2 regions of the Shewanella carassii genome follow, and region 2 is predicted to be linked to the other one. Evidence: predicted binding sites of a transcription regulator. Region 2 holds the regulator's gene; the other holds the start of a gene.

Region 1 (16,320 bases), 350 kb from region 2:
CTCTGTCATGGTTCAGTATCCCAGTAGTTCGGCGCTTGCCTTCAGGGCATCGAGAAAACGTTTGATATCTTGCTCATCAGTGTAGATCCCCACAGAGGCCCGGCAGCAGCCCTTGATACCCATCAGCGACATCAGCGGCATGGCGCAATGATGGCCGCAGCGTACCGCTATGCCTTGTTGATCCAGCAGTATGCCTACATCCTGGTGATGCTCGCCCTTGAGATTAAAGGCCACGGCGCCCAGATTATCCCCGTGGGCGGCGTAAAGTTCGACCCCGGCAATGGCGGATAACCCCTGTTGCAGCTGGTTCAGCAGTTTTTGTTCGGCAAGCGCCAGGGCTTGTCTGTCTTGCTGTTCGAGAAAGGCAATGGCCTCTCCCAGACCTATGACCTCGGCGATCGGCGGGGTACCGGCCTCGAGGCGGTTGGGTAAGTCGCCAAATGTACTGCCCTGGAAACTGACGGTTTTTATCATCTCACCGCCGGTCAGCAGTGGCTCCAGGGTGTCGAGCAATTCATAGCGGCCCCAGAGTACGCCTATGCCGCTGGGGCCATACATTTTGTGGCCGGAAAAGGCGTAAAAATCGCACCCCAGTTGCTGCATATCCAACTGCAGATGGGCGACGGCCTGGGCACCATCCACCACACTGATGGCACCGGCGGCGCGAATATCCTGACACAAGGCTTTTATGTCATTGACTGTACCCAATACATTGGAGACATGGCTGAGGGCCACCAATTTGGGCTTTTGCTGGAGCAGCAGGCTAAAGGCCGCCTTATCGAGGCGCAGATCTTTATCCAGCGGAATGGGTTCCAGCCTGGCACCACTGCGTTTGGCCAGTTGTTGCCAAGGCAGCAGATTGGCGTGATGAGCGCAGCTGTCGACCAGAATGAGGTCATCCTTGCCAAAGCGCTCGCCAAGGCCCCAGGCCAGCAGGTTGATGGCTTCGGTGGTGCCGTGGGTGAAGATGATTTCTTCCCGCCGGGCGGCATGGATAAAATCTTGCAAGGCATCACGCACAGCTTCGTAGGCCTGGGTCGCCCGGGCGGAAAGCTGATGGGCCGCTCTGTGCACATTGGCGCAATCTTCACGGTAGAAACGCGCCATCGCTTCCAGTACCCGCTGGGGTTTTTGGCTGGTGGCGGCCGTGTCGAGATAGACCAGGGGATAATCCCCCAACATCTGGGTGAGCGCGGGAAACTGGGCGCGCAACTGTGGAGTGCTCATTGCTGTGGATCTTCAATCAAAAGGGCGCACAGATCTTTATGGATTTGTGCGCCCAATGCAAGGTGAAATATCTCAACCCTTAAGGACAAGGCAGGCGAAATCGGCTCGACAGCGAGTTGAGTTCACCGAGCAGTTCCTCACTCAGCTTAAGCTGCGAGGCGGCAATGTTCTCCTTTAACTGTTCCAGATTGGTGGCACCTATGATATTGCTGCCCACAAAGGGGCGGGAGTTGACGAATGCCAGTGCCATCTGCGCCGGGCTCAGGTGGAATTTTTGGGCCAGCTTGACGTAGGCCTCGGTGGCCTCAAGCGCCAACTCGGTGCCGGTGTAGCGGGCGAAGCGCTTGAACAGGGTCAACCTGGCGTCTGCTGGCCATTGGCCATTTAAATATTTGCCTGTGAGGGTACCGAAGGCCAGTGGCGAGTAGGCCAGCAGCGGTAACTCCTCGCGGTGGCTTATTTCACTCATGCCCACTTCAAAGCTGCGATTCAGCAGGTTATAGGGGTTCTGCACGCTGACAATCCGCGGCAGGCCGTGTTTCTCAGCCAGTTGCAGGTATTTCATCAGGCCCCATGGGGTTTCGTTGGAGACCCCGATATAGCGCACCTTGCCGGCGCGGATCACTTCGCTCAAGGCTTCTAGGGTATCCAGAATGGGGGTCATCGACTCCTGCTCCTGCTGCTCATAGAAGAGTTCGCCGAAGAAGTTACAGTTTCTGTGGGGCCAGTGGATTTGGTAGAGATCGATACAGTCTACGCCCAGGCGCTGCAATGATGCATCCACCGCCAGCTGGATATTACGCCAGTCCAGTGCCATCTTGCTGCGGATATAGTCACTCTTGCCGCCGGGAGCCGCCACCTTGGTGGCAATCACCAGGTTGTCTCTGTTGCCGCGGGCCTTGAGATAGGCGCCAAGAATGCGTTCGGTCTCACCCTGAGTCTCGGGTTTGGGCGGCACCGGATACATCTCGGCAGTGTCGATAAAGTTAATCCCTTCGGCTAGGGCCATATCCAACTGGGCGAAGGCGTCGGCCTGGCTGTTTTGCTCGCCCCAGGTCATGGTGCCGAGGCACAGTTTGCTCACTTCCAGAGTGGAGTGGGGGATACGTCTGTATTCCATTGAAAGCTCCCGCTAATTTCCTTATCTGCAAGCTAACAAGTGACAGAGGTTGATTGTCAATAAATAAAACCGTTTTTGTGTCACTTTTGTTGTTTTTCAGTTTGTTGAGCGGGAGGTTCAGGAATGGGAACTATGGTTTGGATTTCAATCTGTTGCATAATGCCATCGCTGATAAATCAATCAAGGGAGAGGTGGCAATTGAGGACTAGGGGCTGGCGTTAGCAGATTGCCAAAGTCACACTCCTAAGAATAGCTGTAGCAATCACAGCGGCATTGCATCTATTGTGTTGGTGCGCTTTTTAAGCGTGGGCCGTAGCTGCCACCAGAGCCTCCGGTGGTAGCGGCTTGCTTGGTTAGAGTCTTGCCCAGTTAGAGTGTCAGCAACATGGGGATTTCGCAGGCGCTGTGGCCGGTATTGCCAAGGTGCTTGGGCAAAACGGTAAAGCCCAGGCTGACGTAGAGGCCGAGCGCTTGTGGCAACAGTTTGGTGGTTTCCAGATAACAGGCCTTATATCCCTGCTCGCGGGCAAAGCTGAGACATTGCAGTGCCAAACGGCGGGAGAGCCCCAGGCCTCGCAGTGCGGGCATAAAGTACATCTTCTGCAACTCACATACGCCCTCTTCGCCGGGCAAGGGGGCTATGCCGGCACCGCCGAGCAGTTGCTGCTGTTTTTCAATTACCCAATATTGGCTGCCTGGCTGACCATATTGGCGACTCAGGTGATCCAGGGTCGGGTCGGCAACACTGTAACCCTTATCGGGTGTCAGGCCATATTCGGCCGATACTGCACGTATCACGGCGGCTAGCTCGGCATCGTCTGCCGCCTGTAGTGGCCTGATCACCACCCCTTGTTGACTCTTGGCCTTGGTAATCGCCTTGTTGTAGCTGCGCAGACTGGTTTCCAGTTGGGTCACCTCGCTCGGTGCTAACTGGGCAAGAATGTCAGCAAATTGGTTATCCTGCTGAGTATCCAATTGTTGCAACATCTTATGCCCGGTCGGAGTCAGGCTGACCTGCAGACAACGATTGTCTCTGGGATTGGCCTTGGTTTGGGCCAGTTGTTTGTTAACCAGATGACTGACGGCACGGCTGGCATTGGATTTATCGATATTGAGCAGGCTACTCAGTTCTTTAATGCTGAGATCTTGCTGTCCCAGCTCCAGCAGTGTGTGTGCCTGCACCGGGGTCAGCGGCAGCTGTCCGCAGGCGCCGGACAACATGCCCAGCTGCCGGATCAAATGACGTGACAGGTGTCTGAGCACAGGGCTGACTTGGGCCAGTTCATCCAGAGGCGATTCTTGCTGATTGTCTGTCTCAGTAACATGGGGCTTGATGTTGAGGGACATCTAAGGGATAACCTCGCAAATAGATAAATTGGTTGCGACAAGCAACTAATGCTGAATTCAACTTAGCTCAGTCTGTATCTGTTTGCAACAGCTTGTTTCATGGCGAGGTTGGGTAATGGCCGGGCATCTTCACAGGCAATAGGAAGAATTGCGTGGAAGCCGGTCAATGTAAACACCACTGCGATTAATCGCGTTGTTCATTGGTAACAGCGCCTATTAATAACAGCGGTGACTGGTATTAGTAAAGCTCCGGGTAACGCAGTGGCGCCGATGCGAGCAGCAAGGCGGAGTGATAAATACTCTCGCGAGTAGCATGCCCCTGGGTCAAGAGCCCTATGGCGCCACCTGCCTGTTTGACATTGACGGTATTGAACAGCGAATCCATTACATCCCCCAGTTCTTCACCGGCTTTGAGCGCGGCATAAACCTTGGGTGGCAGGGGCAGGTGAGCACTGCGGCCGACGCAGAGGCGTTCTTTGGTGGCGATGACCACATAGGCAAAGGTGGCCGGCCCCTGGGGGAAATTATCCACCCCACCTTCCATTGCCAAATAGTAATCGGCATCAGCATGTGCCTTACACCATTCTACCCTGTTGATGGCTCCCTGGCGGGTATCGGCATCTGTCATGGGTTGCTCCGCCACACCAGATGGCGCCTTCATGGCTTGGCAGTGGATTTCGGCATCGGGATGTAGGGCGCGGACCGCATTCTCGGCGGCTTTGAGTTTCACCGGGTTGGTAGAACCCACCACTATCTGCAATTGATGTTGTTTCATATTTGTTTGCTTGATGAGTCTTAAATGTGGACGACTATTTGAATCGTTGTTTAAATGGTCGGAGGTGCGACCTTGAGTTGGGCGTCATTGTGACGCGCCATAAATCACAACGCAAGGTGCACCGAGGGACACGACATAGGCGCCATGACAGACCCGTATGGCTTTTGGGGAGTTGTATTGTTCAAGGGGCTGGGCCTTGTCGGATAAATGGCATTAAAAAAGAGATAATTATAATGAAATTCAACAAACTCATGTACGCCATGGGGCTGGCAGGCACCCTGGCACTCGTTGGCTGTTCGGATGACGATAATGATCAGAACCCGCCTCCGGTCGACAACACACTGCAGGCATTTGCACCGGACGGCAAGCTCTCGGTCAGTGTTCGGCGCACCAGTTTCGGTGTACCTCATATTCAAGCCGACAATTTGGAAAGCCTGGGATTCGGTAACGGCTATGTGCAGGCGCAGGACAATCTGTGCATCCTGGCCGACGGTTTTGTTAAGGCCAACTCAGAGCGTTCCATGTATTTCGGCCCCCATGCCAGCCTGGACTTCACCACAGGGATCCCGGCCCGGGAAGACAATGGTAACCTGATCTCCGACTTTGCCTACAAGGCGCTCAAGGTCAGAGCTCAGGCCGAGGCCAAATGGCCTGAATTCAGCGAAAACTCCCGGGCACTGATCAGCGGGTTTGTCGCCGGCTATAACCGGTATTTGAGCGATGTGGCCGAAGGCAAGCAACAGGCCGAGCCCTTCTGTGCCGGGCAACCCTGGGTCAAGCCTATTGAAGCTGAAGATGTGGTGACCTACCTGTTTTCAATTGCCCTGTTGCCGGGAGCGGCCAACTTCCTGGATCTGATCTTTTACGCCAATCCGGGTGATGGTGATGAATATTTGCCGCGAATAGTCGGCCCGGCTCCGGCCTCTGCCGCCCAGACCGCTTTTGTCAATGACATTAACAGCAAGCTGATTGCCAGAGCCGCCAATATTGCCACCCCGGAGACCAACCCGGGTGAACTGGGCTCCAACGGCTGGGGCCTTGGCAAAGACAAGACGGAAAACGGCAAGGGCATGGTGCTGGGGAACCCGCACTTCCCGCATACGGGTAACCTGAGGTTCTGGCAGTCCCATGCCACCATTCCCGGACACTTGGATGTGATGGGCGGCTCTCTGGTCGGCATGCCGGGCCCAATCAATATTGGTTTCAACAAAGATCTCGCTTGGACCCATACCTTCTCCACCGCCGAACATTTTGTGGTCTATAACCTGGAGCTGGTTTCCGGCGACCGAATGCAGTATCTGTTTGACGGTGAGCCTATGCCTATCAGCAAGGAAACTGTGCAGGTGCTGGTCAATGCCGGTCCGGCGGGTATGCTGGTAGCCGAAAAAGATATCTATACCACGCCCAAGGGACCTATAGTCGAAGCGCCTGTCACCCAGGCACCTTTTGGCTGGGACGATGGCCAGGCCTTTATGTTGCAGGATGCCAATATGGCGACCGTGGATCCCGTGGATCACTGGCTGGCGATGAACATGGCCGCCAACAAACAGGAGTTTGTGCAGGCATTTAAAGACTATGACGGCATGATCTTCAATAACACTATGTATGCCGACAGGGAAGGTAACGCCTTCTATATCGATGACTCTACCGTGCCGGGATTATCCGAGGCGGCTGTGGTATTGCTGAAGACTTCCCCTGAGATCAAGGCGGCCAAGGCGCAGGCGGGCTTTACTATATTGCCGGGCAATACCTCACTGTTCGCCTTCGATGGCCCCACGCCTTTCGAGCGGGCGCCCAAGTTGGAACGCACAGACTTTGTGCAAAACTCCAATAACTCCTTCTGGTCTACCAACCCGGCCGAGCCGCTGGAGTATTTCTCCCCCATGTATGGCCCGGAGCGTGGCCAACTGAGCATGAGAACCCGTATGGGTCTCAAGCTGCTTGGTGATGCCGCCGGTAGTGATGGCAAGTTCAACCTGGATGAACTGGAGGCGGCAGTGCTCAACAACCGCAGCTATCTGGCCGAAATGGTTTTGGATGATCTGATTGCCCAGTGTGAGGCAAAGGGCAGTGAACCTGTAATGGTCGGTACCCTTGCCAAGGATATCAGTGCTGCCTGCGCGGCGCTCAAGGCCTGGAATGGTCATCAGGACAACGACAGTAAAGGCGGCGCTTTGCTTCGGGAATTCGCCCACCTGTTCAATGACAAAACCATGTTGACCCAAGGCTTTGATTATCTGCAGCCGGCGACCACTCCCACAGGACTGAGTTCTGACGGTTCGGCGCTCACTGCGCTGGCGCATGCCGCGCTCAACCTGGAAGCGGCCGGTTTTGCCGTCGATGCGCCCCTTGGCAGTGTGCAGTTTGTCGAGCGTTCATTGCCGGATGGCAGCGCCAGTGGCGTGCGTTTGCCCTGGCCTGGCAGTCATCATGCCGAGGGTGGTTTCAACGTATTTTCCACCAAGACCAGTGGTGACGATACGCTGATCCCGCAGCACTCTTACGCTCCGGCAACCGATGTACTGAGCGGCAAAGCGCTGGATTCCGGTCTGAGCGCCAAGGGCTATCAGATTCGTTATGGCTCCAGCTGGATGATGGCGGTGAGCTTTACCGATGAGGGCCCGGAGGCGAGAGGGATACTGACCTACTCAGAGACCAGCAATATTCTGCGTCCCGAGTTTGCCGATCAGACCGCGCTCTACTCCAGTGAGAAACGTTTCCGCCCCTTGCTGTTCAAAGAAGCGGATATTGATGCGGCAACCGTATCCAAGATGGAACTGACGCTCGAGCGTTAAGCACTATTCATTCTGCTTCAATGCCGCTCATCTTGATGAGCGGCATTTTTGTCTGCTGCCAGGCTGTTAATAAAATTACAATTTTGATTGTGATCATTGGCGGATTTTATTCCGGGTTTGCTGTGCTTTGTCTCATTTATCTTTTGAGTGTGTCGGCGGTCACGGCTGCCGGTTTTCTCCTCTGTGCTTGGGCTTTATCGATTGAGATTCAAGGTAGCACCTGTGTTTCCGCGGTTTTACAGGCTGAAATTAATTTGTTGCTGAATTGAAATTTTATTACAGCTAAAGGCCGATCTGGATCCCAGTTATGACGTAGAGCCCAAGTTCTGTGGTGCGAATAGCGGTTCAGATCAATTTCTTTGCCGGGTGATTGGCTATGCTTGCCGCCAATTTCAGCCGAAGTTAAGGTAATCCTTATGCAACAAGAGATCACAGGTACGCAGGTTCAAGACGCTGTACTGACCCCCACTGTTACGGACAAGGTGCAAGTTTCCCGCTCGCTGCCCTGGACGGCCCAGGACACCACCTGGATGCTGAGTTTATTTGGCACAGCCGTGGGCGCCGGGATCCTGTTTTTACCTATGAATGCCGGTCTCGGTGGTTTTTGGCCGCTGTTGTTGCTGACCATTTTGATAGGTCCTATGACTTATCTGTCTCACCGGGGCTTGTCTCGCTTTGTCTGTGCCTCGAAGATTGAAGGCAGTGATATCACTCAAGTGGTCGAGGAGTACTTCGGTGTTGGTGCCGGTCGCGCCATTACCTGGCTCTATTTTTTGGCCATCTATCCGATTGTGTTGATCTATGGCGTGAGTATCACCAATACGGTTGACAGTTTTATGGTGCATCAATTGGGGATGGCATCCTTACCGCGTTGGTTACTGTCCGGGGCTTTGATTGCCGGTATGATGGCCGTGATGGTAGCCGGTGAGCGGTTGATGCTCAAAGTGACTCAATTCCTGGTCTATCCTCTGGTCGGCATCTTGCTGTTTATGTCGCTCTATCTCATTCCCGATTGGAAGATGGATGCCTTGATGCAAGTTCCATCGGCCGGAGAGTTTCTCGGTATTGTTTGGGTCACCATCCCTGTGTTGATCTTCTCCTTTAACCATTCTCCGGCTATTTCCCAGTTTGCGGTATCGCTAAAGCGGGAACATGGTGCCAATGCGGCCAAGAAGGCCGATATGATCTTGCGCAATACTGCCATGATGCTGCTGGGGTTTGTGATGTTGTTTGTGTTTTCTTGTGTTCTGGCCATGAGTCCGGCACAACTGGCACAAGCCAAGGCATCCAACCTGCCGATTTTGTCTTACCTGGCCAATATCCATGACAGTGTATTTATCAGCTATGTGGGGCCGGTTGTTGCGTTTGTGGCCATAGTATCCTCTTTCTTCGGCCACTATCTCGGAGCCACTGAAGGATTGAAGGGAATTGCCTCCAAACAGTTGCCATTTGTTCGAGAGCGTTGCAGCGACAAGGGACTGAATCGCGGTATTCAGCTGTTTATGTTCCTGACCGTTTGGGGCGCGGCGATTGCCAACCCCAGTATCCTGACGATGATTGAAGCTCTGGGCGGCCCAGTGATTGCGGCCATTCTCTATCTGATGCCTATGTATGCCGTTTACAAAGTACCGGCACTCAAGGCCTATCGCGGTCGCTTGAGCAACATCTTTGTGATCGTGGCCGGTTTGATGTCTATGACCGCCATTTTTTACTCCTTCTTCCAAGGCTAAGCTACTGAGGTGAGCATGTTCAGTACCTTTGATATTTTCAAGATAGGTGTGGGCCCTTCCAGCTCCCATACCGTAGGCCCTATGAAGGCGGCGCGGGATTTTGTCGAGCAGTTGCATCTTGAAGGACGTTTGAGTCGACTGACCCGGGTAAGTGTCGATGTTTACGGTTCTCTGTCATTGACAGGCAAGGGCCACCATACCGATATCGCCATCATCATGGGGTTGGCGGGCAATAGTCCGGAGACTGTGGATATAGATGCGATTCCGACATTTATCCAACAGGTGCAGACCTGTGGTGAACTCGTGCTCGGACACGGGCACAAGGTGGCCTTTCCGGCCGATGCCGTGCAGTTTCACAGTGAGACCCTGCCGCTGCATGAAAATGCCATGCGGCTCACCGCCTGGGCCGGTGAGTTGGTATTGAGCAGCAAGACCTACTATTCCATCGGCGGTGGTTTTGTGGTGGAAGAGGCCGACTTTGGCAAACAAGTTGCGAGTGAGCAGAGCGTACCTTATCCCTTTACCGATGCCGAAGAGTTACTGTCACTGTGCCGCGAACATGGCATGAGTATCAGTGCCTTGATGCTGGCCAATGAAAAGGCATTGGCTCCGGAGGAGCGCATCTACCGTGGTCTTGGTAATATCTGGCACACAATGAAGCAAGCCATCGACAAGGGATGTCATACCGAAGGGATTCTGGCCGGGCCTTTGAGAGTGCCAAGGCGGGCACCGGCACTGTTGCGACAATTGCAAACCGGAGAGCGCCTTTCCAGCGATCCTATGGTCATAGTCGATTGGGTGAACCTGTTTGCTTTGGCGGTCAGTGAAGAAAATGCGGCCGGTGGCCGGGTAGTGACTTCGCCGACCAATGGAGCGGCCGGGATTATTCCGGCCGTGATGGCCTATTTTGACAAGTTTATTCGTCCTTTGGGGCAGAAGGAGTACAGTCGCTTCTTGCTGACCGCCGCGGCCATAGGTGGGCTTTACAAGCGTAATGCCTCTATCTCGGGCGCCGAAGTAGGGTGTCAGGGGGAGGTCGGGGTTGCCTGCTCCATGGCGGCGGCCGGTTTGGCCGAGCTGATGGGAGCCAGCCCAGCCCAGGTGTGTATGGCGGCCGAAATCGGCATGGAGCACAATCTGGGGCTTACTTGCGATCCTGTCGCCGGGCAGGTTCAGGTGCCCTGTATTGAGCGTAACGCCATTGCCGCCGTGAAGGCGGTTAACTCGGCCCGAATGGCGCTGCGACGTAACTGTGAACCCAGAGTCAGCCTGGATAAGGTGATAGCCACCATGTATGAAACCGGCAAGGACATGAGCGCCAAGTACCGGGAAACCAGTCAGGGTGGCCTGGCCATTAAGGTTACCAGTATCTGCGCCTGAACTCAGGCGGGCTTTTCTTCATACATCAAGTAATGGCTCTGACTCATGCCCAGTGATTGGTAAGTTTGCTGGGCGCGAGCGTTTTCCTGCTCGACATAGAGCCTGAAGCTGGCGGCGCCCCCTTGGCGCTCTGCCAGCGCTTTGACCTCCTGATACAGGGCGCGGTAGATCCCCTTGCGTCTGTGCTCGGGTTTGATATAGACACTCTGGATCCAGAAGTAGTCGGCGGCGCGCCAGTCACTCCATTCATAGGTAACCATCAAGGAGCCTGCAATCTCTCCACCGATCTCCGCCACCAGATAAAAACCTTTGGCGGGGTTTTCCAATAGAGTGCTGACGCCACGGCTCAGGGTGTTGCTGTCCAGTGACAGTCCTTCGGTTTCCTGTGCCATCGCTTGGTTGAAGGCCACCAGGGCCTCGGCGTCTCTTGGGGTACCTTTTCTTATTAGCATAATTATTCCTTTGTGTTCTATTTGCTTTTGCCCCTGGATTGTTTGTGGGGCGGGGCACAATTTATCAGCAGTCTTATCCGGGCGCAAAGTACGATGATTTTGAACATGGCTATTTAGGTTGCCGGCTATGATGAGAGCCAGGCAGCGTGATGTAGATCATCTCTAAGGGGTACCCCCTGTGCTAAAATCGCGCACCGGCCTTGATGTCTGATCTCGGCCATCCGCCAAGGATATGGCCCCTCTCTTTTTCAAATATCAAGGTTTACACATGTCAAAACACGAACCTTCATTCGTTGGCCGTCAATGGTCACGCTGGATGGCTGTGCCCCTGTGGTTGCAAATTCTTATCGGTATGGTGCTGGGGATCCTGGTTGGGTTATGGCTTGGAGAACAGGCCAGTAACCTCAAACCTATCGGGACTCTATTTGTCAACACTATCAAGATGTTGATAGTGCCATTGGTATTCTGCTCATTGATAGTGGGCGTGACCTCAATGCAGGATACTGCCAAGATGGGACGGATAGGTTTTAAATCCTTTGCCTTCTATCTGGGTACCACATCTATCGCTATCAGCTTGGGGCTGGTGGTCGGCTCTGTGATCCGTCCCGGATCCGGGCTGAATATGACCCCAGAGGTAGGTACTGAAAAGGCGGCCCAAACCCCGTCAGTGATGGAAACCCTGATCAATATAGTACCGACTAACCCAGTATCGGCCTTGGCTGAAGGGCAGATATTGCAGGTGATCGTATTTGCCGTAGCACTGGGGGTTGCCTTGGTGTTGATTGGTGAGCATGGTAAACCGGCCATTCGGGTATTCGAGAGCCTGGCAGAAGCCATGTACAAGCTGACCGATATGGTGATGAAGTTGGCGCCTTATGGGGTGTTTGGCTTAATGGCTTGGGTCGCCGGTGAGTATGGCATGGAGATGCTGTTGCCACTCATTAAGGTGATTGTGGCTGTTTATGTCGGTTGTTTCCTGCATATTGTCGGTTTCTACAGTTTGATATTGAGTGTGTTTGCTCGCCTCAATCCGTTGCAGTTCTTCAAGGGGATCAGTAATGCGATGGCGGTTGCCTTCACCACCTCAAGCTCAGCCGGTAGTCTGCCGGCCAGTATGAAGTGTGCCAGTGAATACTTGGGGGTGAATAAGAAGATCTCCAGTTTTGTGTTGCCACTGGGTACTACCATCAACATGGATGGTACAGCTCTCTATCAAGGTGTGACCGCGCTGTTTGTGGCACAAGCCTTTGGCATAGACCTCACCTGGGTGGACTACATCACTATTATTCTGACCGCGACACTGGCTTCCATAGGTACTGCGGGTGTGCCCGGCGCCGGTTTGGTGATGTTGACTCTGGTGCTGACTACCGTTGGTTTGCCGCTGGAAGGGGTGGCGATTATTGCCGGTATTGACCGTATTCTGGATATGGCCCGCACCGTGGTTAACGTCTCTGGCGACTTAGTGGCTACCACTGTGATCGCCAAATCAGAAGATGAACTGGATATTGAGCACTACAATGCAGACATGGCACAGAGTGCCTTAATTGCAGAGCAGAATGCAGCCTCAGATGGAAAAAAGCTTGAGAGCTGAGTTCGTATAAGTCATAAAAAAACCGCCTTTCGGCGGTTTTTTTAGGTTGGCAGAATCTATTATAGACCTGCATCTGCGCGTAGCGCTTCAGCCTTGTTGGTTTGTTCCCATGGGAACTCGTCACGGCCGAAGTGACCATAAGCGGCAGTGCCTTGATAGATGGGGCGCGCCAGATCCAGCATCTCGGTCAGGCCGTATGGGCGCAGATCGAAGTGCTGACGAACCAATTGGATCAGCAGCTCTTGCGAGACTTTGCCGGTACCGAAGGTTTCCACACTGATGGAAGTCGGTTCGGCCACACCAATGGCGTAAGACACCTGGATTTCACAGCGGTCGGCCAGACCGGCAGCAACTATGTTCTTGGCAACGTAACGGGCAGCGTAAGCGGCGCTACGGTCAACCTTGGATGGGTCTTTACCTGAGAAGGCGCCACCACCGTGACGGGCCATGCCGCCGTAGGTATCAACGATGATCTTGCGACCGGTCAAACCACAGTCACCCATAGGGCCACCGATAACGAAACGGCCGGTTGGGTTGATGAAGTACTTGGTGTCCTTGTTCAGCCACTGAGCAGGCAGTACCGGCTTGATGATGGTTTCCATCACGCCTTCTACCAGATCCGCCTGACTGACGCTGTCGCAATGCTGGGTAGAAAGTACCACGGCATCGATACCGACAATCTTGTTGTCTTCGTAGGCGAAAGTCACCTGAGACTTGGCATCGGGACGCAGCCAAGGCAGAGCGCCGCTCTTGCGTACTTCTGACTGGCGCTTAACCAACTGGTGAGCGTAAGTGATAGGAGCCGGCATCAGCACGTCAGTCTCATTGCTGGCGTAACCAAACATCAGACCCTGGTCACCGGCACCCTGCTCTTTGGGATCGGCGCGGTCTACACCCTGATTGATATCGGGGGACTGCTTGCCGATGGCGTTCAGTACCGCACAGCTGTCGGCATCAAAACCCATATCTGAGTGGGTATAACCAATATCGCGAACGGTTTTACGGGTCAGCTCTTCAATATCAACCCAGGCGGAGGTGGTGACTTCACCGGCCACCAGTACCATGCCAGTCTTGACCAGGGTTTCACAGGCTACACGGGCCTTGGGATCCTGAGCCAGAATCGCGTCGAGTACCGCATCAGAAATCTGATCGGCGATTTTATCTGGATGTCCTTCTGAGACCGACTCAGAGGTAAACAAGTGTTTTGCCATAATTCGGAAAATCTCGTCTTTGGAATTCAAACGTGTAGAAGCATCTACATCTAGACGGCCATTTTAGTTGAATTCAACCTGGATAACACCCCTTGTCGCAAATATTTGTGCGCCAAGACGCAGGAATGGGCGTGAACAACTAAAACCTTTTTTCACTGTTTTCAGCTATTTTGCTGAAATATGAAGGTTAAATTTGTCGCGGTTTCAGTGTTTTTTGTCTGCGATATAGATCCCATGCCTGAAGTGAAAGTTGTTTTTGAGCCTGATTACCGTTCACTTTGTTGGGTGGGTGTTTTGCCTTTGTTGTGTAAGCGTAGGCAGTAGGTGAGCTTGTCGATATCAATGACGACCCGAGAGGGTGAATTTTATTTGCGTCCTTCTGCCCGGTGGGGGAAAATATGGCTCCATTTTGCCCAAGACCTCTAAGAAATAAGCAGGAGAGAGCATGTCTTCCCGTAAAGAACTCGCTAACGCTATCCGTGTTTTAAGTATGGACGCAGTCCAAAAGGCCAATTCCGGCCACCCTGGGGCTCCCATGGGGATGGCTGATATTGCCGAAGTCCTGTGGCGGGATCACCTCAAGCACAACCCTGTGAACCCTCAATGGGCCGACCGCGACCGCTTTGTGCTGTCAAACGGCCATGGGTCCATGCTGCATTACTCATTACTGCATCTGAGCGGTTATGATTTGGGCATTGACGATCTCAAGCAGTTCCGTCAGCTGCACTCTCGTACTCCGGGCCACCCTGAATATGGTTATGCCCCTGGCATCGAAACCACCACAGGGCCTCTGGGTCAAGGCATCACCAATGCCGTGGGGATGGCGATTGCAGAAAAGACTCTGGCGGCTCAGTTTAACCGCGAAGGTCACGATATTGTCGATCACCACACTTATGTCTTCATGGGTGACGGCTGTCTGATGGAAGGTATCTCCCATGAGGCCTGTTCTCTGGCCGGTACTCTGGGTCTTGGCAAACTGATCGCCTTCTGGGATGACAACGGTATCTCCATCGATGGTCATGTTGAAGGTTGGTTCAGCGATGATACTCCCAAGCGCTTTGAAGCCTATGGCTGGCACGTGGTTGCCGGTGTCGATGGTCACGACCCACAAGCTATTAACGCCGCCATTGAAGCCGCCAAGGCTGATCCGCGTCCATCGCTGATCTGCTGCAAGACCGTAATAGGTTACGGTTCTCCCAACAAGTCCGGTTCTCATGATTGCCACGGTGCGCCACTGGGTGATGCTGAAATTGCCGCCACCCGTGAATTCCTGGGCTGGAAGCACGACCCATTCGTGATCCCATCTGAAATTTATGCTGCCTGGGATGCCAAGGAAGCCGGTAAGGCCGCCGAAAGCAGCTGGAACGACAAGTTCGCCGCCTATGAAGCCGCTCACCCTGCGCTGGCCGCCGAGCTCAAGCGTCGCCTCAACGGTGAACTGCCTGCCAACTTTGACGCCGATGCCAAAGCCTACATAGAGCAGCTGCAGGCTAACCCTGCCAATATCGCTTCCCGCAAGGCCTCGCAAAATGCACTGGAAGCCTTCGGTAAAATGCTGCCGGAATTCTTAGGGGGCAGTGCCGACCTGGCGCCTTCCAACTTGACCATGTACTCAGGTTCCAAGCCTATTTCGGCCGAAGATGCCAGCGGCAACTACCTGCACTATGGTGTGCGTGAGTTTGGTATGACCGCCATCATCAACGGTATTGCCCTGCACGGCGGGTTTGTACCTTACGGCGCCACCTTCCTGATGTTTATGGAATACGCCCGCAACGCCATGCGCATGGCTGCGCTGATGAAGGTGCAGAATATTCAAGTCTATACCCACGACTCCATTGGGCTGGGTGAAGACGGCCCGACTCACCAGCCGGTTGAGCAGATTGCCTCTTTGCGTATGACTCCCAACATGAGCACCTGGCGCCCATGTGACCAGGTAGAATCTGCTATCGCCTGGAAATACGCCATTGAGCGCAAAGACGGCCCAACTTCGCTGATCTTCTCGCGTCAGAACCTGACCCAGATGCCACGCAGCGCCGAGCAACTGAATGATGTGGCCAAGGGCGGTTATGTGCTGGTGGATTGCGAAGGCGCGCCCGAGCTGATCATCATTGCCACCGGCAGCGAAGTCGAGTTGGCGGTTAAGGCCCAGGCTGAGCTGGCCGCCACAGGCGCCAAGGTGCGTGTGGTTTCCATGCCATCTACCGACGTATTTGACCAGCAGGACGCGGCTTATAAAGAAGCCGTACTGCCAGCCAATGTCACAAAACGACTGGCCGTGGAAGCGGGCATTGCCGATTACTGGTATAAGTATGTCGGCCTGAATGGCCGCATTATTGGCATGACGACTTTCGGTGAGTCGGCGCCTGCCAATCAGTTGTTTGAGATGTTCGGTTTCACTGTCGATAAAGTAGTTGAAGCCGGTAAGGCTCTGCTCGCCTGAGCCGCGCCTGCCTGATTGGAAATGACTGTGCGGCAACCAGGTAATGGAATGCCGCACAGGAAGTGCAACGGCCTGTCGGGAAGGCAGGCCGCTACCCAATCAGCATCCCTCATTAGAGGAACAGGATCTCCATGATCAGAGTCGCAATCAATGGTTATGGCCGCATCGGCCGTTCAATTCTCCGTGCCTTATACGAATCGGGTAAAAGGCAGCAAATTCAGATCGTTGCCATCAATGAACTGGCCAAGCCCG
Region 2 (16,320 bases):
GCGTGCTGCACCGGCAGCCCGGCGCCGCAACTGGCGTTGTAACGCCAGAACAGTCGGCGGTTACCCAACTGCTGTTTCAGCTCGCGGTAGAAAGGCAATGGCCCAGAGCCGGCCAACTTGTTGGCACTGACCATATGAATGCCACGGGCAAAGAACTCAGGATACTGCAGTGTCAGTCCGGCGCTGGCACTGATATCCAGCGCCACCAGTTCATCGGCTTGCAGCAACGCAAGCTGTTCGAACAGATGTTCATACTGCCAAGGGGTGGCTTCGGCTTCAAACCTTGCCTGCCAGTCTTCCCCAACGATCCCTTCATTGCAGATCCAGGCACGGCTCGAACTCGCCAAGCCCAGGAGTTCAACACTGGCTTCCAGCTCACGTTTGAGGCCGTCGCGGGCTCGGCTAAATAGTTCCACCCAGGCTTCGCCTATGTTACCCACCCCCAGCAGAATAACGCCTATGCGTTTGCGGGGGCCGGCGCAGCGCCTGTGCACCTTCTGGGTCAGCAGGTTCACCTGCGATTTAGGCACCAGGGTGACCAGGCTGAGTTGGTCCTGATACAGAGGCCGCGCTTCACGGCTCAGCAAGCGGGCAAAGCTGCGGCGATAACTGCCGGCGCCACTGCTTACCAGCGCCACCAGCCCAAGCTCTCTGTCCTCGGTAATGCTTTGAATTTTGAGCTCGGATGTCTGCGCTTCCAGTAACTGCCAGACTTGGCGGGATAATTCGGGAGTAAAGGCCAGCTCCAGTTTGTGTTGTCCCTGAGACCAGTAAGCCAGCGGGTTCAAACCCGCCTCATTGAGCGCATCAAGCGTCTGAGCCTGGGTGCCATTGAACTCCAGGCTCAAGAGGGACACCTGATTGAGATTGGTCACCACAGGGGCGCTTGCAGCATCACTCTTGGGGGCTATCAGGGTAAAGTCGGTATGCGAGGCGTAGCTCGAACGCACCGCCAGGCTGACCTCGGTATCAAACAAAGGCTGCAGGGTACGGCAATGCAGTACCGGGGAGCCGAGCCGCGCCAGGCGGTCGGCCTCAGCCAGCGACATACTGCTCAGCAACCTGGCATCGGCAATCTTGTTGGGATCGGCATTGAACACCCCTTCGACATCTGTCCAAATGGTCACCCTGTCGATATCGGCCAGGCTGGCTATCAGGGTGGCACTGAAGTCGGAGCCGTTGCGACCGAGCAGCAGAGTTTCGCCTTGGCTATTGGCGCAGATAAAGCCGGTGATCACCAGACGCTCATCGGGATGCTCGGCCAGCAGCCGCTGCACCCTTTCGCGGGACTCATCGAGGCGAATCCTGGGTACTGCGCCCTCATCGGCAATCAACAAGCTGCGGGCATCCACATGGGAAGCGGCGACACCAGACTCCCGCAGCAGCGCCGCCATCAGTCTGGCCGACCAGCGTTCACCGAAACCCACCACCTGATTGCATTGGTATTCGCTGAGTTCAGGCAAAGACAATAAACTGGCCAGTTGCGCCTTATCTGTAGACAGACGCTCCCGCAGTTGACGTGCCTGTTCATTGCCCAGCAGCTGTTCAATCAGATTTTGCTGATAGCCGACAAGCTCCTGTAGCTCCTCCTGCCACAGAGCGCCCGACTCCTTCAGGTTCAACAGTTTATAGAGAAAATTAGTACTCTTGCCGGCGGCGGAAACCACTACAAGATCATCGGCATGACCATGGGTCAGCAAAATATGGGCGACCCGTCGGTAGCAATCGGCATCGGCGAGACTGGAACCGCCAAACTTATGTAGGTGACAACGTGCCATCTCAAGCTCCTTCAATTCAACAGTTTGCGGCTGCCGCCAATCCGGCGGCGATATCGTCTAGCAGATCCCGGCTATCTTCTATGCCCACAGACAAGCGAATAAGCGTATCTTTAATACCGGCTTCGGCGCGAGCCTCACTCGTCATGGCTCTGTGGGTCATGGTGGCGGGCACGGCCACCAGGCTCTCAACCCCTCCCAGGCTCTCGGCCACGGAAAACAGCCTGAGCGCGCCGAGGAAGGCAACCACCTGCGTCTCATCGCCCTTGAGTTCAAAACTCAGCATAGCGCCAAAGCCACTCTGCTGCCTGGCGGCAATCTCATGACCAGGGTGACTCTTAAGCCCCGGATAATAAACTTTGTCTACCACCGGGCTCTGGCTCAGCAGCGCCACTATGCGCTCGGCATTGGCCTGATGCTCGCGGATCCTCAGCGCCAGAGTACGCAGGCCTCGCAGGGTCAAGTAGCTATCGAAGGCGCCACCGCTCAGCCCAAGCGTGTTGGACCACCAGTGCAGCTGCTCTGCCAGTTCGGGATCTTTGGCAATCACGGCGCCGCCCACCACATCGCTGTGGCCATTGATGTATTTAGTGGTCGAGTGCACCACTATGTCGGCCCCCAACAGTAAAGGCTGTTGCAGCGCCGGCGATAAAAAGGTGTTGTCGGCCACCACCAATGCCCCCTGCTGGTGGGCCGCCTCGGCAATGGCGGTGATATCCACAACCCGCAGCAGCGGATTAGATGGCGTCTCGAGCCACACCATGCGCGGCTTTTGCGCCAGGGCAGCGGCGAGTGCTTGCGGGTCGGTTTGATCCAAAACCTGCAAACGAAACTGGCCCTTGGCGGCCAGATGGGTGAACAACCTATAGCTACCGCCATAACAGTCATGGGGCACCAACAAGAGGTCATCCGGCCCCAGCAGGTTGACCACCAGAGTAATGGCCGCCATGCCGGTCGCTGTAATTGCCGCACTGCAACCCTGTTCCAGCTCCCCCAAGGCATCCCCCAGAATGGAGCGGGTAGGATTACCCGAGCGGCTGTAATCAAAGGCTCTTGGCTGAGTGTGCCCCTCAAAGGCATAGTTGGTCGACAGATAGATGGGTGGCACCACGGCCCCGTGCTGGCTGTCTGATTCGATGCCCTGCCGGACCGCTGTGGTTGCTAATCGCCGCTCTGTCATAATCGACTCCTGAATGCTGAGGTTCGACACCATAAAGATGTCTGGACGTCTAAATCTAACCAATGACTATCCAGCCGTCAATAGGCATCAAGACGTTTGGACGTCCAAATGTATGGATTTCTGTTCATATTGCACAGATTTTGCAGGCAATCATTTGACTGTATCCTGTAAGGGTTTAAAATCTGCTGCGAATTAGTGAGATCACAGGTGAATCAATGACTGAATGGAATGGCGAATACATCAGCCCTTATGCCGAACACGGCAAGAAGAATGAGCAAGTGAAAAAAATCACTGTCTCTATTCCGTTGAAGGTACTGAAAGTATTGACCGATGAGCGCACCCGGCGCCAGGTAAACAACCTGCGGCACGCCACAAACAGCGAACTGTTGTGCGAAGCCTTCCTGCATGCCTATACCGGCCAGCCACTGCCCAATGATGAGGATTTGTCCAAAGACAAACCAGACAGCATCCCGGAAGAAGCCAAACGCATGATGGATGCCATGGGCATTGAATGGGAAGACATGGAATAAGTGTCTTATTCCTCTGAATTATCTTATTGTTGAACAAGGATCGCTGCGCGATCCTTTTCTTTTGGGAGCTTGCGAATGCTGTCACTGATAGATCCCGTCACCCTGTTGCTGGCATCCCTGATCATATTTACCGGCGCCCTGACCCAGTCGCTGATAGGCTTTGGCCTGGCCGTGGTAGCCACACCTTTGCTGTATATCGTCGATCCGGAACTGGTTCCCGTCCCTGTGATTGTGATGGGATTTTCTATCGCCCTGTTGACCTTGATACGCGAACGCGGCCACCTGGAATTCAACGGCTTGCAATATGCCTTGCTGGGACGACTCCCCGGCGGCCTGATTGGTGCCACCCTGTTGTTGCTGGCACCGCAACCGATTATGGGCTTGACCATAGCCCTGATTGTGGCCGTGGCCGTATTTCTCAGCTTCAGAAAATACAGCATTAAGATCAACCGCCTCAGCCTGTTTATTGCCGGGGTATTTTCCGGGATCTTCGGTACCGTGGCGGCCATAGGTGGACCACCTATGGCTCTGCTGCTGGCGGGTAAGGATGCCAGTCAGTTCCGCGCAGCGCTGTCGGCCTTCTTCATCTTCAGCTCCTTGATAGCCTTGATCATTCTCGGCTGTTTTGGCCTCTTGACCCTAAAGCATCTGTGGCTATCGCTGTTGCTGCTGCCTGCGGTATTTATTGGTTTTCTGGTCGCTGGCCGTTTGGTGGGCCGGGTGGATAAAGAGAAGACCCGCAGCTTAACCTTGGCGCTATGCACCCTGAGCGCCCTGTTGCTGACTATCAAGTCAACCCTGGCGCTCATCAACGGTTAAATCGCTGTTAGAAGTGATAGCTGGTTTGCAGTACTCCGCCTATGGCATCGTCACTGCCAAACATACCGGTGAGATCCAGCCGGAAGCTGTTGCCTATGGCGAACCCTGTCCCGAGTGAGTAGAGATCGGCGCTGTGATCATTGAGATCCTGGCGATAACCGAGCCGCAAAGCAACCCAGTCGGTAGGCCGGTATTCACCGCCTAAACGCCAATAGCGGCTGCCCTCAAGCTCGGCAAACTTGTCGTTGTCGGTAAGATCCAAGTCGCTGCTGAGCGAAAAAGCCGCCCAGTCATAGGCCACCCCGGCGGTAACCATAGGTTTCACCTGATAGGTAAGCTGCACGCCGCCGGCCTCTATGCTGCTTAAGTCCCGTTTGATGAGGTTACGACCGCTGACACCGATAACCAAACCATCCAATGGCTGGAATGCCAGGCCAAGATCCAGGTTAAAGCCTGAATCATCACTACGATAATCATCGTCGTTGAAGTCATCGGCATCGAAGTTATTGGCGCTGACGGCATAGTTGAAACTATCCAGCCGTTGCAGCTTGGGAGTGACTCCCACTGTCACCGGCATGTTGACGATAGATAGCGGATAGCTCACGGCAACCCCGAGCTCGGAAACCGCCCCGGCTACCACTCGCCCCTGGGAGGTCAAATCTTGGATTTCCGGCGGGTTATTGGGATCCAGATTATCCAGGGTATCAATATCTGCAGCGGCGATTTCGGCTATCCCCAGAGCATCGAGATAACTCTTGAACACAAAGGCATAGCTAAAACCATCCGAGGGCATGACCAACGCCATATTGATACCGGCACTAACGTAGGCGCTATTGCCCTGCAGCGATTGCAAGTCACCACTGAGGCGCTTTCGGTAGTCATCGATAGCCGCTGTGTCGGCGGCGTCTATGGCATTGACCAGAGCGTCATAGTTATCCTGCAGGGCGTCAAACTTATCGATCATCTGATCTTTATCGGCGCCATCGGCGCCTATGGTAGGAATGAGTAAACTGAAGTCACTGCTGCGGCGCGAGGGCAAAGCCAGCAGCGCCGGATTGGAAAAGGCCGCCGCCTCACGATTACCGGCCGCCACGGCAACGCCGCCCATGGCATCGGAGCGGGCCTCATAAACATCTTGCGCTGCCAGCGTCAGCGTACTGGCAAGCCCCGTGGTAAGCAGTGTCAACAGACTCAGTTTCATCTCATCACCCTCTTGTTTTTATCTATAACCTGACACAAGCGGTTATCTGGGTTAAAGATAGTCCAAATCTCGATGAAACTATGACATCAAACACAAAAAAGCCCGTATCAAATGATACGGGCTGAGGCAAAACAGGTTCAGAGGTGCTTGTTAACCAAGATAGCTCTGACCTGCATAGAGAATGAAGTGTCTAAGTGCCAGCACCCCGGTCAGACTGCAGCAGGCTACCGCCAACATGGCGCCCTTGGTGTGACGGGTACTCGCCGGTAGCAACAACATGGAAAGCAGTGGGATCCCAAAACCTATACCCACAACTCCAATCCAGAACACACTGGCCCAGACGCCACTTGTCAATGATGCCAGCGCCGCGGCGGCGGCACCGCCCTTGAAGTAGAGCGCGCAGAACAGCATGAACAGGAACAGAATTTCTGTCGCCATTATGGGCAGTTCCAGGCCATGCATCCGTCCCAGCTGCGGGCAGTGCTTGTCTGTCTTGAACAGCAGCAGCGCCACTACCGCATTGGCGGCCGCACCGGCCGACAAGCCGGACACCAGGAACAGCGCCGGTAATACGGCAGTGTTCAGCATGGGATAGGCATTCATGGCGGAGATCAGGAAGCCGGTATAGGCCCCCACGACAATCGCCAGCACGAACAGCAGCACTTCCATGGTCTTGCGCAGGCCAGTCAGTGATTCTGCAATCCCTTTAAGGAAGCCCAAACCCCAGTTACCGAGATCATCTTTCAGCACGACCAGCGCATAGGCAAAGGTCAGCGGAATATAGGCCAGCAGCGCCAACACCCCGATGGACATCACGGAGGTCAGGTTGTAGTTGATCAGGATCAGCCAGAAGTGGAACGGTTTGGTCAGGTCAAACACCAGACACACCATCCCCAGACAGATGGCCACGGGTGCTATCAAGGCTGCCGCCTTGAGAAGGCCGCTATCCCCCTCTGTCTTGTTTTGTACCCAACGCAGCCCGATCCCAATCAGCAGACTGCCCGCCGATAACCCAGCCAAGAAGAGGTAAACCGCAATGACCCAGTTCCAGGTTACAGGGTCGTATTGTGTCATATCGCCCCAAGTATTGTTCATGATTGGATCCCCCCTCTCTTGACAGGAATACGGTAGATTCTGGGTTTAGTCCCCAGATGGGTCTTGTCCTGATAAGTCACGCGGGTGTTGAGCAGAGTCGCCACCTCGCTACCGGCCTCGTTGGCATCACCAAACACCAGGGCATCGGTAGGACATACGGTCACACAGGCGGGTTGTTCGCCTCGAGCCAGACGTGTGTCCTTACAGAAGTTGCACTTGTCGGCCACCTTGGTTTCCGGGTTCATAAAGCGCACTTTGTAGGGGCAGGCCGCCACACAGTACATACAGCCGACACACTTCTCCGCCTTGATGGAAATAATGCCGTCCTCGCCCACATAGGCCGCCCCAGTAGGACAAACCTTGACGCAAGGGGCATCTTCACACTGCTGACAGGACACCCTGTGATACTTGAAGTGCAGATGCGGCGCATCACCAAATGGGCCTTCTACCCGTACCTGCAGGCGGGTTACGCTCTCAGGTACACCATTTTCGCTGCGGCAGGCGACGTTACAGGCCTGACAGCCGATGCACTTATTCTCGTCGTGCACCATCACATATCTTTTAGTCATCTTCGCCTCCCCTTATGCCTTTTCCAGCTTCACACCTGTGGTGTGTACGTTCATACCGCACACAGGTGCAGTCACGTTGGGCAGCAGGTTACCGCAGTGCACACCTTTGCCGGTCGCCCGTGCCAGCTCCTTGTTCTTGGAGCCAAAGCCCATGTAGGCGAACACTGTGTCGGGACGTATACCCTTGGTCACCAGCGCATGACCCTCTTCACTACCGACACTGGACGTGAGGCGAATGGCATCCCCATTCTCAATGCCATGCTTGGCGGCTGTGTCAGGGTGGATCCAAACGGCGTTGTCGGACATTAGGTTGGCCAGCATAGGCACATTGTGGGTCGCGCCATTGGTATGCACCGCCACCTTGCCCTGAATAAAGTAGAGCTCGTCCGGCTGTTTCAGGGTCACTTCACGATAGGCGATAGTGCCGCGTCCAGGCGCCATGCCTTCCACCTTGGCGGAGGTCAGTTCAATCTTACCGCTGGGGGTCTTGAACTTGAGCGCGCTGCCGTAAGTACCGTCTTCATCCATGGCTCTAGCGTTGGGGTAGGCGGCGACAAAGTCGGCTACCATCTTGGGTTCACGCAGCATCAGCGGTTTGCCGTAGCTGACAAAACCCTTGTCCTTGATATGCTGCAGCAGCTGGGCGTCTTTATTCACCTGCAGGAATTGCAGGGTTTCCATGTTTTCCCAGGGATAGTACTGCTCCAAGCCCATCTCTATGCCCAGTTCACGGAAGATTTGCCAGGAAGGCTTGGCATCGCCAATCACATCCACCACTTGCTGACGCAGGTAGTAGGCCGGGTTCTTGCCGGACTTGTCGGCGACTTCTTCATCCCGCTCCAGGTAAGTACACTCGGGCAGTATGATGTCGGCCCAGGCGGCGGTTTCACTGATGTAAACATCACAGGAAACCACAAACTCCAACTTCTTCAGGCTCTCAACCACCTTGGCACGGTCGGTCATGGTCTGCATCGGGTTAGTGCGGCTCATAACCCAGGCGCGCAGTTGGTAAGGCTTGGCTTCCAGAGTCGCATCTATGATTGACTGATAGATACCACCACCGGACCAGGCCATGGCAAACTGCTCATCCATCTGGTCGATGCGTTTGGCTTGCGGCTTGGGCAGTTTGACGCCCGGCTTGCCCAGCTCAGGGGCCACGGCTTCACCGGCAAACTTGTTGTAACCACCCGCCTTCTTGCCCATGTAGAGGCCACCCTTGCGTTCCAGGTTACCGATCAGCACGTTGGCGGCATACAGCGCCCGGCGCATATCGAACTCTTCCGGGGTAAAGGTAGATCTGTGGCCAAAGTCGACCACGGCATGAGGCGCAGCAGCAGCATACTCGTGGGCAATACGACGAATGTCGGCGGCGGGCACATCGGAAATTTTCTCGGCCCACTCAGGAGTATAAGCCTTGACCTCGGCGGCAAACTCTTCAAAACCTACGACATAACGCTCGATAAAAGCCTTGTCATAGAGGTTGTCAGCAATCAACACATGGCACAGCGCCAGGGCTACGGCCACATCCGAGCCGGGACGAATGGCATACCACTCATCGGCCTTATCGGCCACTACCGAGAATCTGGGTTCAAACACCACCAACTTGGCGCCTTTGTCGGCCTGGGCCTTCATCAGGCCACGGGTCTCGGACATATTGATCCCTTCATAGAGGTTATGACCAAAGTTGATAATGTACTTAGAGTTGGAGAGATCCCGCTTCACCTTGGTACCGAACATCGCCTTGGCGGCGACCACATAACCGCCCGGGCAAGTGGTGTTATGGGTAAAGGAGTTGGGGCTGCCATAAGCCTGCCCCAAATAGAACAGGTGTCCGGACAGCGAGCCTGACTTGGAGGAAAATGCCACGGCTTCAGGGCCGTGATCGGCCTTGATTTGATTCAGCTTGCTGGCGATGGTTTGATAGGCTTCCTGCCAGCTGATTTCGGCCCACTTGCCTTCACCGCGTTCACCAACGCGCTTGAGTGGTTTAACGATCCTTTGTGGATCGTACAATAGGCTAAGGCCGGCGCCGCCACGGGCACAAACCTTACCGCCGAATGATTTGGCTTCTTTGTTACCAGAAATAAAGACGTTTTTGCCGTCGATTATCCGCGCCGAAATCGGGCAACGGGTCGAACACATCTCACACATACTGGCAATTTCAGTGGCACTGCCGGTCAAAGGGCCATGCCCCAAAGCCGCCAGTGAACCGGGCAGAACCCCGGCCAGGGCACAGGTTGCCCCTCCGGCTCCAGCCCCTTTCAGAAAGGTGCGCCGATCAAGCTCTATCATGGTTTACCTCCATCCTCTCCCCTTAGGGAAAGGTCGCTCACACAGGTTATTGTTTGTATTGGATACCGCTTGACTACCGCGGCTTGAACCTATTGTTTACCCATTAGATTTGTGTGGGTATTGTGGTAAACCACATAGCGAGGATGAGTGTGATCCAGGCACGGTAAACACTTTTGAAAGTCCTTAAAAATGTGAAGGCAATCGCCCCTGGCTTGAGCCGATATTTTTAGACTCAAAAACATCAAAAAAATTTACATTCACAAGTGAACAGATGACAAATATTCACAATTGTTAAGCAGATCACAGCTAAAATTTACGCCTTTCTTGTTGTTACCCTTGTCAGAAAACAAAAACAAAACTGTTATAAATCATATTGTTAAATAAAAACCACCACACTTACATTAGATTAATTTCAATGAAATTTTTATCAATTAGATTTATTTCATGGAAGTGATCCAGTTCAAAGCTGAAAAACTCCCGAGTTGTTAAATTAATAACCGAATGGACACTAAAAATAACAGCCCATTAACGGAGCGGGCGGTCACCCAGAGGAATAGATGATGAACACCAGCAGCAAACTCGGCCTTCTGCTTTTAGCCTGTGCATTGGCCACAGGCGCCACCGCAGCCGACGGCGGCAACCCCAAGAAAGGCAAACACCTGTACAAGAAAGTCTGTAAAGAGTGTCACAGCAAAGCAGGCATAGGCGGCGAACTGACTCCCATGAGCAAGACCATGAGCCAATGGGACAGATTCTTCGCCAGAGACAAACACAAAGCCAAACCCGAGGCGTTTCAGCCTTTAACTGAGCAGGAACTCAAGGATATTCAACAGTTCCTGTACGACCATGCCGCCGACTCGGATCAACCCCAGACCTGCGGTTGATAGCGCGGGAAGGTGCGAATAAGTCCTCGTGGCACTCTGGCTTGCACAGCAATTGGCGTTCAAGGCATCTGACTGAAGGCATGCCGGGGCCTGTCGAAGTCGGATAACGTAGAGAGCCGGTTGCTGTGAGAGCCCCGAAGGGCGTGGCTTACAGGCCTGCCTGCTGTGTTGTGCTTCTTGCAAAGGACTAGGCCATTTGCTGCGAACCACGCCTTGCATCCAGGCCTGTAAGCCGACGCAGAGCACACATGGGACTTGTTCGCACCTTCCCATAATCATTAACAGTCAGTAAGCCAAGTATGGGGTTACCCCAGGGCCGCTTGCTGCCTGAAAACGACCGGCAAGGCCGGTCAGGAGAATCTACTATGCGTACTCTTATCGCACTGGCGGTGGCCCAGGCACTGGGTTTGGCTCTGCTGGGCAGCCCCCAGCTCCAGGCCGGAGAACTGGATGACAGCACCAAGATCCGCGAGCTTAAACAGCAACTGCAGGAGATCACCGAAGAGCTGGATATACTCAACAGCCGGGTGGACAAGACAGAGCGGCACACGGCGCTCGATCGACTGGAGATCAGCGGTGACTTTCGCACTCGAGCCCACTCGCTGCACTATGGCAATGTCACCTGGCATCCGGCGATCAAGATGGACTTCAACGACTTCGGCGCCAAAGCCATGGCCGGCGAACTGGGCAACCCCATGGATCCCACCTCGCCCCTTGGCAAGATGATGGCCGCCAACCCTGAGCTGGCCAACGCCTTTGCCCAGGGACAACTGCAGGGCGTTATGCCCTATGTGCTGGCGCCTTATCGCAGTGGCGACATAGACAATGACATCTTCTACACCACTCGGCTGCGGCTCGATCTCAAGGCCAAGGTGTGGGACAACGTCAGCTTTGCCGGACGCCTGACCATGTTCAAGGACTGGGGCGATTCCACCGGTGTGCAGGTGTTTGATTCCTGGCGCTCTTTCACCATGGACGGCACCAACTCAGGCAACCCCAGTGGCGACTGGCTGCGGGTCGAGCGCGCCTACTTTGACTGGAAAAACATCGGCGGCAGCGAGTTTTATCTGTCTGTCGGCCGTCGCCCCTCCACCTATGGTCCGCCGAGCCACTACCGGGAAAATGAAAAGCGTGGCGGCACCCCTTCCGGACACCTGGTCAACTTCAACTTTGACGGCGCCACTCTGGGCTACAAGCTTGGAGAGCTCACCGGGATAGAAGGCCAAGTGGTGCGTTTCTGTTACGGTCAGGGCTTTGAGTCCCAATGGGGCAATGGCGAGCTCTATGGCGATACCGTCAGCAAGGACACCCATCTGGGCGGTTTCAACATTGATGTGATCAACGACGGTAACCATTTCCTGCAACTGACCCTGTTTGCCGCGCGGGATATCAACGATGGTTTCAAGGGCACCATGGCCTTCCCCAACGAGTTGGCCGGAATTTTCGCTCCCACCCTCTACAGTGATCTGCAGAAATTCGACAACTTCAACTTTGTTACCCGGGTGCAACCCAGCGGGGTCATAGGCGACATGTACCTGGGCGGCCTGGGCTATGCCTATGAGTCCGATGACGATCTCAAGCTGTTTGCCTCCTTCGGCTGGACCCGCGCTGAGAGCAACGGCAACGCCGGCATGTTCGGCGGCATGTTGACCGATGCCGTGTTCCAGGCAGAACTCAACAGCAGTGGCGATGAACTGCTGCTGGTGCCATCCAGCGCCGAGTCCGATGCCTCCCACGATGGTTACGGCATCTATATCGGCATGCAGATCCCGGCGCCTTACGGCAAGTTCGGTCTGGAATACAACTATGGATCCAAGTACTGGACGCCCTTCACCCAGGCCCAGGACGACCCGGTCGGCAGCAAACTGGCCACCCGCGGCCATGTGACCGAGGCCTACTACATCTTCGATATCAATCCCAGGATGTTTATCAAGCTGGCGGGGCTCTACTACGACTATGAATACACTGGCTCGGGCACGCCCGTGGGTGCACCTGTGAAGGTGGATGAAGTGCTGGACGGCAGCGCCTATTCGTTATTGCCCGTGGTGGATACGGCGCTGGATATCAACGCCTCACTGACTGTGAATTTCTAGGGAGGAACACAGATGAAAACATTTTATCTGCCATTTATAGCCACGGCACTCTGGCTCGGCCTCCTGAGCCAGGCCCAGGCCATTGGCCCCCACAAAGAGGTGCTCAAGGGCCCTTTCAACACAGGCTCGGAAGTGACCCAGGCCTGTCTTGAGTGCCATGAAAAAGACGCCGATGACTTTATGCTGTCATCCCACTGGACCTGGGAGCTGGAGCAGGAACTGCCCGGACGTACAGTCAAACGGGGCAAGAAAAACTCCATCAACAACTTCTGTGTTTCCATTGCCGGTAATGAACCTCGCTGTACCGGCTGCCATGCCGGTTACGGCTGGAAAGACAACAGCTTCGACTTCAAGGACAAGACCAAGGTGGACTGCCTGGTGTGCCATGACACCACGGGCACCTATGTTAAAGATCCCGTTGCGGCCGGAGAGGTATTCAAGACAGTGGATCTGCTGCGGGTCGCCCAGAATGTCGGCAAGCCGGTGCGGGATAACTGCGGCAGCTGCCACTTCTATGGTGGCGGCGGAGATGCGGTCAAGCATGGCGATCTCGACTCCTCCATGGCCTACCCGGACAAGGCCACGGATGTACATATGGACAGCGACGGCAACGACTTCCAGTGTCAGGACTGCCACACCACCCAAAAGCATATGATCAGCGGTAACGCCATGGGTGTGTCCCCCGGCGGTGAAGATCATATCGGCTGTGACAATTGCCACGACAGTGCACCACACGGCAACAAACAGCTGAACAAGCACGCAGCCACTGTGGCCTGTCAGACCTGCCACATCCCCTTCTTTGCCCGCCATGAGCCCACCAAGCTGCACTGGGACTGGTCCACTGCCGGTGAAGACAGGGAAGAGAGCCTGGATCAATATGGTCGTCACAGCTACGCCAAGAAAAAGGGCAGCTTCGTTTGGGGCAAGATGGTCAAGCCCAGCTACGCCTGGTACAACGGCCGCGCCGATGCCTATATGGCCGGTGACAAGATGGATCCAGAGCAGGTCACCCGTCTGACCTTCCCCCTGGGTGACATTCAGGATCCCAAGGCGAAGATCTACCCCTTCAAGGTGCACACAGGCAAGCAGGTGTACGACAAGGTCAATAAGGTGCTGCTCAATCCCAAGACCTATGGCAAGGGCGGTTTCTGGTCTGAGTTTGACTGGGATAAGGCGATTCGCTTAGGGATGGCCGCAAGCGAGCCCATGCAGGCCAAGGGCATCAGCTACAGCGGTCAGTACGGCTTTGCCCAAACCGAAATGTGGTGGCGTATCAACCACATGGTCTCGCCCAAGAGCGAAGCACTCAAGTGCGCCGACTGCCACAACGGCGGTGACCGCCTCGACTGGCGGGCGCTGGGCTATGAGGGCGATCCCATGAAGTACAAAGGCGGCGCTCGCCACGCCCGCTGATCCGATTCAGGTAAGTCCTGAAGACCGGCTCCCGCATCTCCCACCTCCCGGGAGCCGGTCACTCTTAACATCCCCACCCCCAATAAAGTCATAAAATCACTGAGCCCAAAAAGACATTTAGACCCAGTTCCAGGTCAAAGTGTCCAAGCGGCGCTACACTAAATTAGACTATGGCGGTAAATTCGGGTCATTGATGATGCAACTCGCGGTAAAAAATGGCATTTTTCTTGCGTTGTCTGGGCATCCTTTTCTGTGGCAAGTGCAATGACAACAAACGGCAAGACTTTTTCCTCATTAAACCGCTCCCTGGGAGAGCTTAGCGGCGCCTTCGCCGATCTGGGAACCTTCCTCCCTCTAGTACTTGGGCTGATCGCCCTGAATCAGTTTTCTCCCCAAGGCATTTTTCTCGGTTTCGGTCTCTTTGCCATCGCCACCGCCCTATTTTATCGCCGCCCCATTCCCGTACAACCCATGAAGGTGATTGCCGCCCTGGTCATCGCCCAGGGGCTGACACCGGGCATGATGCAAGCCAGCGCCATGCTGATGGGAGTAATACTGCTGGTACTGGCGGCCTCCGGCGCCATCAGTTGGCTGTCGCGGCAAATATCCCAGGCTGTCAGTGTCGGTATCCAACTGGCCATAGGGCTGCAGCTGTTATGGATGGGTTTCAAGATGATGGCCGACGAGCCTGTGCTGGGATTCGGCGCATTCGCACTGATCTTCTTTGCCCGCTTTATCCCGCTGCGCTATCTGGCCATGCCCTTGGTGATCGCCCTCGGCATGCTGTGGCAATACCAGCAAGGCGGCAGCGACAGCGGCTTTGTGTTCAACAACACGCCTTGGCACTTGAGCTGGCCCGAGTTAAATGACTGGGGCGCCGCAGCGACCCTATTGGTGCTGCCACAACTGGCGTTGACTTTGACCAATGCCGTTATCGCCACCTCAGTGATGGCCAAAGAGAAGTTCCCCGAAGACAGCCAGCGTTTCAGCCCCAAGGCATTTGCCACCAGCTCTGGCCTGGCCAATCTGCTGCTGAGTCCCTTCGGTGCTTCGGCCATGTGCCACGGTGCCGGTGGATTGGCGGTGCAATACCATTTCGGTGCCCGCCACCTGTGGGCGCCGCTGATCTTCGGCGGCAGTTGCCTGCTAATAGCCCTCTCCTGGGGGGAAAACGTGGCCTGGCTGCTGAGCCTTATTCCGCTGGCTATTCTCGGTAGTCTGCTGTCCACCGCCGGCTTGCAGTTGGCCTGGTCCAAACGCCTCTTGGACGGCAAGCCTTTCTGTATCTTTGTTATCCTGGCGACCGCCGTGGTGAGCCTGGCCGTCAATGCCGCCGCCGGTCTGGCAGTAGGTGTGGTGCTGGAATTCGGCCGCCGCCAGTGGCAAACCCTGAGCGCGCTGCGCTAACACCCAAGCATTGCTCACAAGGCATTGCCTCACTCGGCAGGCAATGCCTCTGCCAAGGGCAACCAGACCCGCACCCGACAACCGCGGCAATCGCGGCGGTTTTCCAGCTCCAGATGACCATTATGCTGAGTCACTACATCGCGGCAGATGGCCAGTCCCAATCCCAAACCATCCTCCTTGGTCGTTGCAAAAGAGGCGATGAGCTCTTCTGCCGAGGCACTGAGTCCAGCGCCGGAATCCAATAACTCCAGCAGTAACCACTCTCCCTTGGCAGCAGTTGATGGGGGGGGAGACTCGTAGTCGATCGCCACCTGAATTTCCCGCTTGCCCGCTACCCCTTCCAAGGCATCGATGGCATTTTTCAATAGATTGACCAGCATTTGGCTCAGGCCTACCGCATCTCCCAACAAGGGGCGTGCCGTCCCATGATGACTGATTTTGAGCTCAATATGCTGTTGCTCTATGGGACGTTGGAACAGTGCCAGCGCATCTTTGAGCAAGTGCTCAATCTCGATCAGTTCCGGCTCTGCACGGCGCCGACGCAATAAGCCACGAATGCGATGTACCACAGCTCCAGCGCGGATAGACTGGTTGTTGATCTTGGTCAGCACCTCGCGCATGGCATCGGCACGCTCACCGCAACCGCTGGCGGCGCGCTGCTCTAACACCATCATGGCGCCCTCACTGTATTGAGTAATGGCGGCTATGGGTTGGTTGAGTTCGTGCGCCAGCCCGGCACCGATTTCACCCAATATGGCAGCACTCTGTATTCGCTCCAGTTGCAGTGCCTTTTCCCGCAGTTGCCGCTCTGCCGCCAACAGGTATTCACTCTTCTGACGAAACTTGTATTCCAGCCATAGGTGATAGAGCGTCGAGATCAGGAACAATAACAACAAGACGCCGCCCCACTCCTGGTTCTTACGCACCCAGTCGATAGCGGCTTCATAGAGTGGTGGCGGACCGCCATGTAACTCCAGCTCTTCATACAACTTAATCACCTTGAGCTGACTGATGGGGGCGGTCCACCCCATAATATCTGCCTGAATTGCGGCTTCAGAGTCA

What was found. Region 2 encodes MetJ, which represses methionine synthesis genes. Its sites were predicted from a motif close to TAGACGTCTAGACGTCTA; they were not measured.
Region 1: metK (methionine adenosyltransferase) is a predicted target of MetJ. The motif match lies at 13,672-13,689, and genes of this name have one in related genera.

What each region holds. Positions count from the first base shown of each region.
Region 1 is NZ_AP024618.1:3,464,012-3,480,331, reverse strand. Features, by position in the region: gene K5621_RS15795 (SufE family protein) at 1-9, opposite strand, end outside; gene K5621_RS15790 (aminotransferase class V-fold PLP-dependent enzyme) at 13-1,227, opposite strand; gene K5621_RS15785 (NADP(H)-dependent aldo-keto reductase) at 1,307-2,347, opposite strand; gene K5621_RS15780 (bifunctional helix-turn-helix transcriptional regulator/GNAT family N-acetyltransferase) at 2,717-3,694, opposite strand; gene yjjX (inosine/xanthosine triphosphatase) at 3,933-4,469, opposite strand; gene K5621_RS15770 (acylase) at 4,703-7,264, shown strand; gene K5621_RS15765 (aromatic amino acid transport family protein) at 7,681-8,994, shown strand; gene K5621_RS15760 (L-serine ammonia-lyase) at 9,010-10,374, shown strand; gene K5621_RS15755 (GNAT family N-acetyltransferase) at 10,377-10,826, opposite strand; gene K5621_RS15750 (dicarboxylate/amino acid:cation symporter) at 11,095-12,417, shown strand; gene metK (methionine adenosyltransferase) at 12,477-13,628, opposite strand; gene tkt (transketolase) at 14,074-16,068, shown strand; gene epd (erythrose-4-phosphate dehydrogenase) at 16,200-16,320, shown strand, end outside.
Region 2 is NZ_AP024618.1:3,818,584-3,834,903, forward strand. Features, by position in the region: gene K5621_RS17145 (bifunctional aspartate kinase/homoserine dehydrogenase II) at 1-1,778, opposite strand, end outside; gene metB (cystathionine gamma-synthase) at 1,795-2,955, opposite strand; gene metJ (met regulon transcriptional regulator MetJ) at 3,171-3,485, shown strand; gene K5621_RS17160 (sulfite exporter TauE/SafE family protein) at 3,561-4,304, shown strand; gene K5621_RS17165 (conjugal transfer protein TraF) at 4,312-5,505, opposite strand; gene nrfD (NrfD/PsrC family molybdoenzyme membrane anchor subunit) at 5,656-6,600, opposite strand; gene K5621_RS17175 (4Fe-4S dicluster domain-containing protein) at 6,597-7,169, opposite strand; gene phsA (thiosulfate reductase PhsA) at 7,182-9,461, opposite strand; gene K5621_RS17185 (c-type cytochrome) at 10,019-10,345, shown strand; gene K5621_RS17190 (DUF3373 domain-containing protein) at 10,711-12,438, shown strand; gene K5621_RS17195 (tetrathionate reductase family octaheme c-type cytochrome) at 12,451-13,851, shown strand; gene K5621_RS17200 (putative sulfate/molybdate transporter) at 14,116-15,258, shown strand; gene K5621_RS17205 (sensor histidine kinase) at 15,288-16,320, opposite strand, start outside.